DNA from 3 places in the Mesorhizobium cantuariense genome. Region 1 is predicted to be linked to each of the others. Evidence: predicted binding sites of a transcription regulator. Region 1 holds the regulator's gene; each other region holds the start of a gene.
What was found. Region 1 encodes LexA, which represses DNA repair genes until DNA is damaged. Its sites were predicted from a motif close to TGTTCNNNNTGTGTTCNG; they were not measured.

Region 1 (4,282 bases):
CCATCGAAGAGCTGATCGACGAAAGCGTCGCGGTGGTGCTGGTCAACCACGTCAACTACAAATCGGGTGAACTGCGCGACATGGCGGCGCTGACGCGCAAGGCTCATGCGGCCGGAGCGCTGATCGTCTGGGATCTCTGCCACACCGCCGGCGCTCTGCCGGTCGAACTCGACCAAGCAGATGCCGATTTCGCCATCGGCTGCACCTACAAGTATCTTAACGGCGGTCCGGGTGCGCCTGCCTTCATCTATGCCGCGCAGCGTCACCACGGCGAGATCAGCCAGCCACTCAGCGGCTGGTGGGGCCATGCGCGGCCCTTTGCCTTCGAACGGGGGTATGTGGCCGGCACCGGCATCCGCCGCTTTCTGTGCGGCACGCAGCCGGTCCTGTCGATGCGGGCGCTCAAAGGTGCGCTTGCCATCTGGAACGACGTCGACATGGCGGCCTTGCGAAAAAAGAGCGTCGCGCTGACCGAACTGTTCATCCAACTCGTCGAAGCAAAGTGCGGCGCCTATGGTCTCACGCTGGAAAGCACTCGCGACGCGACCAAACGCGGCAGCCAGGTGTCGTTCCTTCACGATCATGGCTATCAAATCATGCGGGCGCTGATCGAGCGCGGGGTGATCGGTGACTTCCGCGCGCCGTCGACCATCCGTTTCGGCTTTACGCCGCTCTATGTCGGCTACAGGGATGTGTGGCTGGCGGTTGAGGCGCTGGAAGACATTCTGCGCACGGGTGCATGGCAGGATCAGCGTTTCGCCGTCAAGGAGGCCGTTACCTGACGCAGCCGTCTCGACGATCCGTTGTCGCCGGCCTCACCTCCTGGTCGGATGTCCGAGGGACGAATTTCCAGCTCACAAATGCGTTCCCCGCCGGGTGCCGCGCTGGCTGCAATAGCTAACCAAGGTTGGCATTTTGGCTTCGTTTCGTTCACGGTAAACGAACGCCCGGAAAGCTGAAAATGCCCCCGGTCGCGGGTCCACCGGCGGCTGATGCCAACCCTAGGGCCGAGGATGGGCCACAGCCCATTAACCATAATAATTTCAATGCCGGCAAGCGCATTATGGCGGCGCGCAATCGTGATGGCGGCCCGCTGGCAACCGCCGAATAATTTCGACCCCCTTAATAAATTCATTAAACTTTAAACAGTTGCAGAACACAACTGGAACAGATAGTGTTTGTTCTGGGTTTGTTTTCTGATTCTGGTTTCAGGTACCCTGGGGGCCGCTATGCTGACGCGCAAGCAACACGAACTGCTGATGTTCATCCATGAACGCCTGAAGGAAAGCGGCATTCCGCCATCCTTCGACGAGATGAAGGAGGCGCTCGACCTTGCCTCCAAATCCGGGATTCATCGGCTGATCACGGCGCTGGAGGAACGCGGCTTCATTCGCCGGCTGCCCAATCGGGCACGCGCGCTGGAAGTGTTGCGGCTGCCGGACTCGATTGCGCCCGGCCTCAACGCGGCAAGAAAGTTCTCTCCCAGCGTCATCCAGGGCAGTCTTGGTCAAGGCGGCCTTGGCCGGCAGATCAAGCCGGCGTCTTCGCGGATGCCTTCGGCCGGCAATGACGACGACGTGGTCTCCGCCGTGTCGATCCCCGTGATGGGCCGCATCGCCGCCGGTGTGCCGATCGATGCCATCCAGCATCAGACACATTCGATCTCGGTGCCGCCGGACATGATCATGGGCGGCGAGCACTATGCCCTGGAGGTCAAGGGCGACTCGATGATCGACGCCGGCATCTTCGACGGCGACACCGTCATCATCCGCAACGCCGATACGGCGAGCCCCGGCGAAATCATCGTGGCGCTGGTGGATGAAGAGGAAGCGACGCTGAAGCGGTTCCGCCGCAAGGGTGCCTCGATTGCCCTTGAAGCCGCCAACCCGGCCTATGAAACGCGTATTTTCGGACCGGACAGGGTTAAGGTGCAGGGCAAGCTCGTCGGCCTGATCCGCCGCTACTGAGGCAGTTGCGGGCTGACCACTGGCTTCTCGGGCCTCTTGAAGGGCGGCAGTCCCCTCGCCTCGCGTGAGAATTTGCGCTGCGCGTGCCAGGGTCGATATGGCCTATCCACCGCGAAGCTGGCCGTCGCCGGTGTGGTTGCCGATTGGCGATCGAAGAAGACGGCCGCACTGCCTTTGCGAGCCAGTTGCCGCTTGGTGATGACGAGAACCAGCGGGTTGTGACAGGCGTCATAGGCGGTGGCGTCATTGATAACGATCAACTCGGCGAAGCCGCAGGCTTTCCAAGTGTCCTTGCGGTCTTCGACATAAGCAATGATGGCACCGGACGGATGCTTGGCCAGACAAACGCCTGAAGTGCAATAGAACGGCGATCCCGGCGGCAGTTCTGTGGCATCCGCGATCTCGAATTGTCCGTCGCCCTTGTCAAACACCTCCGGCACGACAACGGTTTCGGATGTCAGCGCACGTTTCCAGTTGTCGACGGTGAATTCGTTCGGCCTTGCCCGGCTGACCGCGAGTTCGCCGCCACCAATCGGCAACGCAACCAGCCGTGCGTCCTCCGAGATCAGCACATCCGGCGCGCGCGTATCCGAGACGGTCAGCAGGCCGGCAAGCGCGAAGGGAAGGGCTGCGAGCCGCAGCCATGTCGTCGCCATCGTCGCGATGACCAGGGCAATGGTCACCAGCAGGACAGACTGCTGCGAAATCAGCCCAACCCCATCGACAGGCGAACGCTCGGATATCCAACCCGATATGGCGATCATCACCGTCAGGCCCTTGCCCATCAGGTAGAGGGCTGGCCAGTCCAATCCGAACGGCATCAGCAGCGCGCTGGCAACGCCTAGAAACATGACCACTGTCACGATCGGCATGACTGCCAGATTGGCGAACAGGCTGAGCGGCGACACACGCTGAAAATGCCAGATGGCAAACAGCGCTGTGGCGCTGCCGGCGATGATGGAGGTCACGGCAAGGCCGCCCGCCGCCAGCATGAACTTTCGTGTCAGGAAACTTGGCAAGGATCGCTTTGGCGGCGGCGGTCTCGTTTTCCCCGCGCGATGATCCGACCAGCCGGCATAGGCACCGACAAGTGCTGCGGTCGCGGCGAACGACATCTGGAAACTCGGGCCGACCACCTCGTGCGGCGACACCATAATGACGGCGATCGCCGAAATCGCCAGATTGCGCATGGTGAGTGCTGCCCGATCGAACAGCACGGCAATCAGCATCACCGCCAGCATGATGAAGCTGCGCTCGGCGGCAACGACGACGCCGGAGATGATGAGATAGGCGGCGATCGAGAACAATGCCACTGCGGCGGCATATTTCTTGACCGGACGACGCGCGGAAAAGTCCGGAAACAAGGCGAAGGCACCGCGCAGCAACCCCATGATGGTGCCGGCGACCAGCGCCATGTGCAGTCCGGAAATGGAGATGATGTGGTAGATGCCGGTACGCCGCATCGTTTCATTGATTTCATCGGGAATGCCGGCGCGCACGCCGACGATCAGCGCCGCGGCGATCTCGCCTTCGGCGCCGCCGACGCTGCCCCTGATGTGGTCGGCAATGCCTTCACGGGCTTTTTCTATCCTTGAGGAAAGGTGGGCCGACAGCGGCATGTCGTCGTCATCGGTGACGGCAAGTTTTGGATTGCCGAGAAAGAACCCGCTGCCGCCGATGCCGGCGAAATAGCTGTCGAAGGAGAAGTCGTAGCTGTCCGGCCGCACCGGCCCGGTCGGCGGCAACAGCTTGACGTAGCCGGTGATGAGGGAGCCGGCGGTCATGCCGTCCGGGATCTTGCGTGCCGAAAGCCGCACCCGCTTCGGCGCATAGCGCAATTTCGGCCGAGCGGTCGACGTCACGTCGATGGTCAGCCGGATACGACCGCTCTCCATCCGGTCGAGCGAGACGACGCGGCCGGTGACTTGCGTCGAGATTTCCGAGCCCAGCATCTGCGTGCCCGCGCGCCACGTCTCGACCTTTGCGGCGAGCAGCCCGAGCGCGCACAAAAGCGCGGCCATGAAGCACAGATGGGTTTTCGGCCAGGAACGCGAGACCAGCGCACAGAGCGCCGCGAGGGCGACGAACGCGACCGGTTTCGCAAAGTCGGGCTCTGCCGTCAGCGAAAAATAGCCGATCGCTCCGCTCGCCAGGCAGACAGGAACCAGCAGGAAGGCCACGCCGCGGTCGAGTTCCAGGCTCGCCGCCGCCGCCACGCTGCGGCGCAGGCGAGGCAGCGATACCAGGCCGATCTGCCGGTGCAGGCGCGCGATCCTGCCGGTTTCGGCAACTGGAACAGGGGCCGAGACATCCGC
Region 2 (4,282 bases), 440 kb from region 1:
GTCCGATGTCGCGATGCGAATGATGCGGTCGTCCGAAAACCCGGCGATCTTCTTCCAGAAGCCGGCCGCCTCGTCGTCCGTGTGATAGACGGTGACCAGCAGCTTGTCCTTGTTCAGCCCGAATTCCTTCGTGATCAGGTTCCAGGCAAGCTCGATGGCGCGCTCCTTGAAGTAGTCGCCAAAGGAGAAATTGCCGAGCATCTCGAAGAAGGTCAGATGGCGCGCGGTGTAGCCGACATTGTCGAGATCGTTGTGCTTGCCGCCGGCGCGAACGCTCTTCTGGGCGGTCGAGGCGCGCGAATAGGGCCGCTTCTCCAGACCGGTGAAGACGTTCTTGAACTGCACCATGCCGGCGTTGGTGAACATCAGCGTCGGATCGTTGCGCGGCACCAGCGGGCTCGACGCGACGATCTCGTGACCCTCCTTGCGGAAGTAGTCGAGAAACGTCGACCGGATTTCGTTCACGCCACTCATGAATGCTGCCTTTTCGGAAGGGCCGCCGGCAAACCGGCGGAAATGGGCTCTGCGTTTTAGAAGATAGGACTTGGCCTTTTAGCCGCCGCGCTTCACCCTGTCCAGAAACACGGAATTGGTCCAATCCGCGGCCTTTGCCGGCTGTTCGAACCGGCCTGGATTCGCCGCCGAAACGCAAAAACCGCCGGCGCTAGGCCGGCGGTTTCAAAACGCAATAACGCGGAACTCGATTACATAAGCCTGAGATAATAGAACGCGATTATGGCCGAACTCCGGCCGAATCGCGCGAGGCTGTCACATCGCGCCGGATTCTTCCTCGAAACCGTCGTCGCCACCTTCGGAGCCGCCATTCTCAAGGAATTTCTCGGCGATCAGCCCGGCATTTTGCCTGAGCGCCAGTTCGATCTCGCGCGCGGTGTCGGGGTTGTCGCGCAGGAACAGTTTGGCATTCTCGCGGCCCTGGCCGAGACGCTGCGAATTGTAGGAGAACCAGGCGCCCGACTTCTCGACCACGCCGGCCTTGACGCCGAGATCGACCAGTTCGCCGGTCTTGGACACGCCTTCACCATACATGATGTCGAACTCGACCACCTTGAAGGGCGGCGCCAGCTTGTTCTTGACCACCTTGACGCGGGTCTGGTTGCCGACGACCTCGTCGCGGTCCTTGACCGAGCCGATGCGGCGGATGTCGAGGCGCACCGAAGCGTAGAATTTCAGCGCGTTGCCGCCGGTGGTGGTTTCGGGCGAACCGAACATGACGCCGATCTTCATGCGGATCTGGTTGATGAAGATGACCATGGTGTTGGAGCGCGAGATCGAAGCGGTCAGCTTGCGCAGCGCCTGGCTCATCAGGCGGGCCTGCAGACCGGGCAGCGAATCGCCCATCTCGCCTTCGATTTCGGCGCGTGGCGTCAGTGCCGCGACCGAATCGACCACCAGCACGTCGATGGCGCCGGAGCGCACCAGCGTGTCGCAGATTTCCAGAGCCTGCTCACCGGTGTCGGGCTGCGAGATCAAGAGGTTTTCGAGATCGACGCCAAGCTTGCGGGCATAGACCGGGTCAAGCGCGTGCTCGGCATCGACGAAGGCGCAGATGCCGCCCTTCTTCTGCGCTTCGGCCACGGTGTGCAGGGCCAGCGTCGTCTTGCCCGAGCTTTCCGGCCCGTAAATCTCGACGATGCGGCCGCGCGGCAACCCGCCGACGCCAAGCGCGATGTCGAGGCCAAGCGAGCCGGTCGGCACCGTTTCGATCTCGACGACCTGCTCGTTCGCGCCGAGCCGCATGATCGAGCCCTTGCCGAAAGCCCGCTCGATTTGCGACAGCGCCGCATCCAGAGCCTTTGATTTGTCCACTGCCTTGTCCTCTACAAGCCGCAAAGAATTCTGAGCCATGATACATCACCCCTTGGTCGTCAATGAAGGCCGGACAATCCGTAATCCCTGCCAATTTGTACCTTTTTTGTTCTCGTTTGGCAAGAGGGGGTCAAATGTCTGAAAAACAAACAATATCCGGATTTGTTCTTTTTTCGTCCCAGGGAACTCGTACAGGGTGCATCCCGCATTGGGCCAGACGGCTCGGTTGTTTCGATCTGCCGAATCGCTGGCTTGCATGCGAAGCTTCGTCACGCAGCCTAGCGCTTGTGCGGCTGGAATAACAAAGGTCATATCGCCGGCATGCTAAAATCCGCGAAAATACTGGCCATAGGCGGCGCCCATATCGACCGGCGTGGCCAGGTGTCCGGCGCTTACGTTCCCGCCGCCTCCAATCCCGGCACGATGCGCGAGGATGTCGGCGGCGGCGTCTTCAACGCTTCGCGCAGCGCGGTGCTCCGTGGCGTCTCCGCGTCGCTCATGTCGGTGCGCGGCGGCGATGCCGCTGCCGATACCGTGTCACGCGCCATCGCCGAGGCAGGCATTGCCGACCTTTCCGCCGTTTTCCTCGATCGCACCACGCCGAGCTATACGGCGCTGATCGACCGCGAGGGCGAACTGATCGTCGGCTTTGCCGATATGGCGCTCTATGATTTGGCGTTTCCCAAGCAGATCAGGCGCTCCAAGGTGCGGGAGGTGATCGCTGCCGCCGATGCCGTCTTCTGCGACGCCAACCTGCCGACGGCGGCACTGGAGCGGTTGGTTCCGCTTGCCGCCGGCAAGCCTGTCTTCGCCATTGCCATTTCGCCGGCCAAGATCGTGCGTTTGAAGCCGGTCCTCGGCAATCTGGCCGTCGTCTTCATGAACCAGCGCGAAGCGATCGCACTGGCAGACCTGGACGCTGCGACTTCCCCGCAAGACATCGTCGCCGGGCTGAGACGCGCAGGGCTCAAGAGCGGCGTGGTGACGGCGGGCGGCAGCCCCATGCTGGGCTTCGATGAAGCCGGCGCCTTCTCGATCCTGCCGCCGCCACCAAGAAAGGTCGCTGACGTCACCGGCGCCGGCGATGCGCTGGCGGGCGCAACGGTCGCTGCCTTGCTGCGCGGCCTGCCGCTGCGGGTGGCCCTGCGCGAAGGCATCGCCGCGGCGACGCTTGCCATCGAAAGCGCCAACGCCGTTCCCGAGTTCACCGCCGCAAGCTTCGCGGAAGCGCTGGCTCTTGTGCCGGATGCGCAGGAAGTGGCATGAGACCGGCAAATTCATAGTGCCGCAGTGTTGCCGAGCGTCCCGATGGACGCGCCGCATTCCGGATTGGAGATCGAGATGACCCCAGAAACCGCCCGCCCCTTCATCGACATCCATGCGCCGGTGGCGCAGGCCCTGGCTGCTGGCCGGCCGGTGGTGGCGCTGGAAAGCACCATTATCACCCATGGCATGCCCTACCCCGACAATGGCGCCATGGCGGCCGATGTCGAAAAGATCATCACCGATGGCGGCGCCGTGCCGGCGACGATCGCCGTGGTCGGCGGCCGCATCAAGATCGGGCTTTCGGACGGCGAGCGCGAATCGCTGGCGATGACCGGGGACGCCATGAAACTGTCGCGCGCCGACCTCGGTTTTGCCGTGGCGCAAGGGCGCACCGGCGGCACCACGGTCGCCGCAACCATGATCGCGGCGCATATGGTCGGCATAAAAGTGTTCGCCACCGGCGGCATCGGCGGCGTGCACAAGGGCGCCGAAAAGAGCTTTGATATTTCCGCCGATCTCGACGAACTGGCACGCACGCCGGTCATCGTTGTGTCGGCCGGCGCCAAGGCCATCCTCGACATCGAAAAGACGCTGGAAGTGCTGGAAACGCGCGGCGTGCCGGTGATCGGCCATGGCTGCGAGACGATGCCGGCCTTCTGGTCGCGGCATTCGCCGTTCCGCGCTCCGCTGACCCTGCACAGACCGGAAGAGATCGCGCATTTCTACCAGACTCGGGCAGCGCTGGGGCTCGCCGGCGGCATGCTGATCGCCAATCCGGTGCCCGAGAACCACGAAATCCCGGCCGAAGAAATGGCTGACTATATCGAAGCCGCGCAAAAGGCCGCCGAGGCGCTCAACGTGACCGGCAAGGCGGTGACGCCCTTCCTGCTGTCGAAGATCCTCGAACTGACCGGCGGCAGGAGCCTGAAGACCAACATCGCGCTGGTAGAGAACAATGCGCGGCTGGCGGCGAGGATTGCGAAGGCGCTGTAGGGCACTGCCGCCAAGGTCGGCGGGACAGCACCCCCCTCTGTCCTGCCGGACGTCTCCCCCGCAAGGGGGGAGATCGAATGTCATCAACGCCTCCGCCAATCTTCAACGTTGAAAAAAGCAGGCAGACGGTGAAGCTGCCAATCTCCCTCCTTGCGGGGGAGATGTCCGGCAGGACAGAGGGGGGTGCTGTCCCGCC
Region 3 (4,282 bases), 990 kb from region 1:
CGAAACCGCCGGCCTTGATCTTCTCGACGGCTGCCTTGGCTTCCGGCTTTGCCTGGGGATCCGACGGGAACACGAACATGGTGCCCTCGCCGGCCGGGCCAGCAACCTGCCAGAATTCGGGCGAGGCGATGGAGTCCGGCATGATCAGCTGGAACTTCAGGTTCTGTTCCGCCGACTGACGCAGGATCAGGCCGGCTTCAGGATGGTAGCCGCCGAAATAAACGACGTCGGCTTTCAAGTCCTTGAGCTTGGTGACGAGAGCCGAATAGTCCTTCTCGCCAGCGTTGATGCCGTCATAATAGACCTCCTTGAGGCCGCCGGCATTCATCGTTGCCCTGACGGCGTCAGCGACGCCCTGTCCGTAGGCGCTCTTGTCATGCAGGACGACGACGTTCTTGCCGGCAAACTTCTTGGCGATCCATGGGCCGATGAAGGCGCCCTGCGCATCGTCACGCGTATAAAGGCGCATGATCGTCGGCCAGCCGGCCTTGGCCGCCGCGTCGGTCAGCACCGGGTTTGACGAAGCCGGGCTCATCATCAGAGCGCCGGCTTCAGCATAGACGGCGGAGGCCGGAATGCTCGAACCCGAGCAGGCATGGCCGTCGATGAACTTGACGCCATCGGCGACGATGCGGTTGGCAACCGACACTGCCTGCTTGGGATCGCACTGGTCGTCTTCGATACTCAGCTTGATCTGACGACCGTCGACACCGCCCGCGGCATTGATCGCGTCGGCAGCGGCCTGTGCGCCCTGCTTGAACTGATCGCCGATGGTGGCGAGCTGTCCGGTCATCGGGCCGACCACCGCAAAGGTGATGTCGTCGGCGAATGCGACCGGCGTGCTCAACATCAGGCCGAATATGGCCGCGTTCAAAATACTCAATTTTTTCATGATGGTAGAACTCCTCCACTCACGCGCGGCCGCCCCGGCCGCGCTTCTTCCAGAGAGGCCGGACAATTTCACCCTTCATTGGGCCTGTCTAGGCGCATTGGCGCCGCTCGATTGGGCCTGCAAGACGTCATCCACGCAAAAAGCCACGCCAGCCTTGTTCCGGCTGGTCGTGGCTTTTTTGTCCGTCGAGCAATTTTCAAGCGCCCCCGCGCCTAAAAACCCCGCTCGCCTTCCCCGTATCGTGCACGACTGGGCCTTGCGGCCTACCGCGTTCTCTTTCTTCTGAGCATCATGCTCTTGGTCGTCGACCGTCTTGCGCGGCCTTCTATTCCGCCGGGTCTGGCCGTCTGTGCGGTCATGATCCCGGAGCTTCCCTGTCTTCGATAGGCCTATCTGCGATTGGCAGATCTCAGTGCATGGTCATCCATTCGCGGGCTTCGCGGAGCGCCTTGGCGATCTCGACCTTCGACATGGCCGCCGATAGTTCCGAGCGCAGTTCCGCGGCGCGGGCCGAGCCCTTGATGGCGGCGATGTTGAACCATTTGTGGGCGGCAACGACATCCGTCTCGCAATCGCGGCCGGTCGCATACATCATGCCCAGTTCGAAAAGAATGTCGGCCTGGGCAGTTGCCCCCATGGCGCCGAAACCAGCTTCAAGCATTTCAAAACGTGCCATTTCAGTCCCCTGTTTGTGGCCCCTGTCAGGCTCCCGAGAGCTGCCTTCTTTCGTCCTTGCCGGCTGCTCTTCCGATGCTTTCGAGAATGCCGTGCAGGCTTGAATCCGTCGTTAAATGGCGTGCTTAATTTGAGGAAAACAAAGCTAAAACAAGAGGTAAATGCCGAAATTCGTTAAGGATACAAAGCCAGCAATTCAGCCTGCTTGCGTCAAATTTGACGAAAATTTTGTGACGCCAAGTCAAGACTTCGCTAACCACGGGAGACAAAGGCGAAGCGCCGATCGTTTCATTTCCTTGGCCAGCAGGCGCATTCAGGCCCCTGCAAAATCGCAAAGTCTTCCGTTGCGGCACCGCTTTTGTTTTGCCGGGAGCTGGATTAGCTTACGTTTGCGTAAGCGGCAGACCGGCGAGGCGGAGCATCCGGCCGGACATCCAAAGGGAGGAAGACATGTTTCGAAAAGTGAGCCTGGCCCTCGCGGCAACAATGATCATGGCGGGTGCGGCATGGGCCGATCCGATCGAAGGTAACTGGAAGACGCAGGCCGGCGACACCGCAGCCATCGCTGGCGGCGGCTCGTTTTCCATCACGCTCAAGTCCGGCAAATATGCCGGCAAGACCATCGGCTCGCTCAAGGCGGCAGGCGGCAACAAATATGCCGGCAACATCACCGATCCGGCAAACGACAAGACCTATTCGGGCAAGGCGACCCTTTCGGGCACCTCGCTGAAGATGAGCGGCTGCGTGCTCGGCGGACTGATCTGCAAGAGCCAAACCTGGCACAAGCTCTGATTGACCGCATCATTCTGACATGAAGACGGGGCCCCGATGGGCCCCGTTTTCGTTTGTCGAGGCGCCCGCGCCTCGTTGGCCTCACGCAGCGCCTGCCGAAACCAACGCCGCCGCGCCCAAAATCCCGTCAATCATTTTGAACCGCAGATGAACGCCGGCATCAGAGCCGGTTCAGTTGCATCAGGGCATTCTCCGGCGTGTTGAAGGAGACCCGACCCAATGCTTGCTCGCCGCTTCACCATCGTCTGCCTACTGGTGAGCCTGTTTGGAATGTTCTTCGCCATCCTCGTCGCCGAAGCGGGCCGTCCGGCCCGCGCCTGGGACGAAGCCAGTTCCAGAACCTGCCGCCTCGCATGCCCCACCCATCTTCGCAACTGAACAAAGAAACCAAGACCTCGAAAAGAAAAGCTGGAAACATTATGAACCGCATCGCCGCCAACGCTCTCAAGACCCTTCGGCTTCTGCCGCGGGCGGCGCTTATCCTGACGGTTCTGGCCGCGCCGGTGCTGGCCGTGCCGATGATGCGCGCCGATACCGGCTCGACGATCGACGCGCCGGCTCTGAAGAAGTCCGGCGTCGGCTTTGTGCTCCTGGTCAGCCTGCAGCGCGGTTGAAGAAAAACGACGCTTTGGCCGCCTTCGGTCGCGACACCCCTCCCAAGTGCCGATCCAAGTCTCTATATTGAGCCATGGAAAAGCGAATCTACCCCCAAGCTATCGAATCTGTCGTCATGCCGGAGCCTTTTGGCCGGCAAAGCTTTGATAGCGCCGAAAAGGCCGTCGCGGCACTGCAGGTACTTTACGACCGCAACACCAAGTTCCTGCGCGACTCCTTTGCAGAACTGGCGGCGGCGGGCGGTGACAATGGCAAGCGCTACCGGGCCTTTTATCCGGAGATCGGCGTCACCACCAACTCGTTCACCCAGATCGACTCGCGCCAAGCCTATGGCCATATGCCGACGCCGGGGCATTTTGCCACCACGATCACCCAGCCGGACCTGTTCGAAAGGTACCTCGTCGAACAGCTGCGCCTGATTATGCGCAATCATGGGGTTGCGGTCACCGTATCGGAATCGACCACACCCATCCCGCTGCATTTCGCCTTTCTCGAAGGCACCCATGTCGACGGCGCCGCGGCCGAGCGCATCAAGCGGCCGATCCGCGACCTGTTCGATGTGCCGGATCTCGACGGTACCGACGACCAGATCGCCAACGGCACCTTCGAAGTGGCTTTCGGCGAGCCGAGGCCGTTGGCGCCCTTCACGGCGCAGCGCATCGACTATTCGTTGCATCGCCTGTCGCACTATACGGCGACCACGCCGCAGCATTTCCAGAACTTCGTGCTGTTCACCAACTACCAGTTCTACATCGACGAATTCGTCGCCCGCGCCCGCGACCTGATGGCCAATGGCGGCGGCGGATACACCGAGTTCGTCGAGCCCGGCAATGTCATCACCTTGGCCGGACAAAGCGCGCCCGGTCCCGGAGTCGCGCCGCCGCGCCTGCCGCAGATGCCGGCCTATCATCTGAAGAAGCCGAACCATGGCGGCATCACCATGGTCAATATCGGCGTCGGGCCCTCCAACGCCAAGACGATCACCGACCACATCGCCGTGCTGAGGCCGCATGCCTGGGTGATGCTTGGCCACTGCGCCGGCCTGCGCAACACCCAGGCGCTGGGCGACTATGTGCTGGCGCATGCCTATGTGCGTGAGGACCACGTCCTTGACGACGATCTTCCGGTCTGGGTGCCGATCCCACCGCTGGCGGAGATCCAGGTGGCGCTGCAGGAAGCCGTCGCCGAAGTCACCGGCCTGTCGGGCTATGACTTGAAACGCATCATGCGCACCGGCACCGTCGCCACCATCGACAACCGCAACTGGGAGCTGCGCGACCAGCGCGGCCCGGTGCAGCGGCTGTCGCA

Region 2: the regulator LexA is predicted to act here: its motif matches at 1,924-1,941, upstream of recA (recombinase RecA).
Region 3: the regulator LexA is predicted to act here: its motif matches at 1,703-1,720, upstream of ACFOJ9_RS10675 (sel1 repeat family protein).

The regions. Positions count from the first base shown of each region.
Region 1 is NZ_JBHRVD010000001.1:3,309,491-3,313,772, forward strand. Features, by position in the region: gene kynU (kynureninase) at 1-782, shown strand, start outside; gene lexA (transcriptional repressor LexA) at 1,230-1,967, shown strand; gene ACFOJ9_RS15915 (ComEC/Rec2 family competence protein) at 1,961-4,282, opposite strand, start outside.
Region 2 is NZ_JBHRVD010000001.1:2,865,786-2,870,067, reverse strand. Features, by position in the region: gene alaS (alanine--tRNA ligase) at 1-474, opposite strand, end outside; gene recA (recombinase RecA) at 769-1,866, opposite strand; gene ACFOJ9_RS13525 (carbohydrate kinase family protein) at 2,149-3,093, shown strand; gene ACFOJ9_RS13520 (pseudouridine-5'-phosphate glycosidase) at 3,169-4,086, shown strand.
Region 3 is NZ_JBHRVD010000001.1:2,318,914-2,323,195, reverse strand. Features, by position in the region: gene ACFOJ9_RS10680 (ABC transporter substrate-binding protein) at 1-892, opposite strand, end outside; gene ACFOJ9_RS10675 (sel1 repeat family protein) at 1,302-1,568, opposite strand; gene ACFOJ9_RS10670 (DUF2147 domain-containing protein) at 2,018-2,359, shown strand; gene ACFOJ9_RS10665 (hypothetical protein) at 2,579-2,737, shown strand; gene ACFOJ9_RS10660 (hypothetical protein) at 2,779-2,973, shown strand; gene ACFOJ9_RS10655 (AMP nucleosidase) at 3,090-4,282, shown strand, end outside.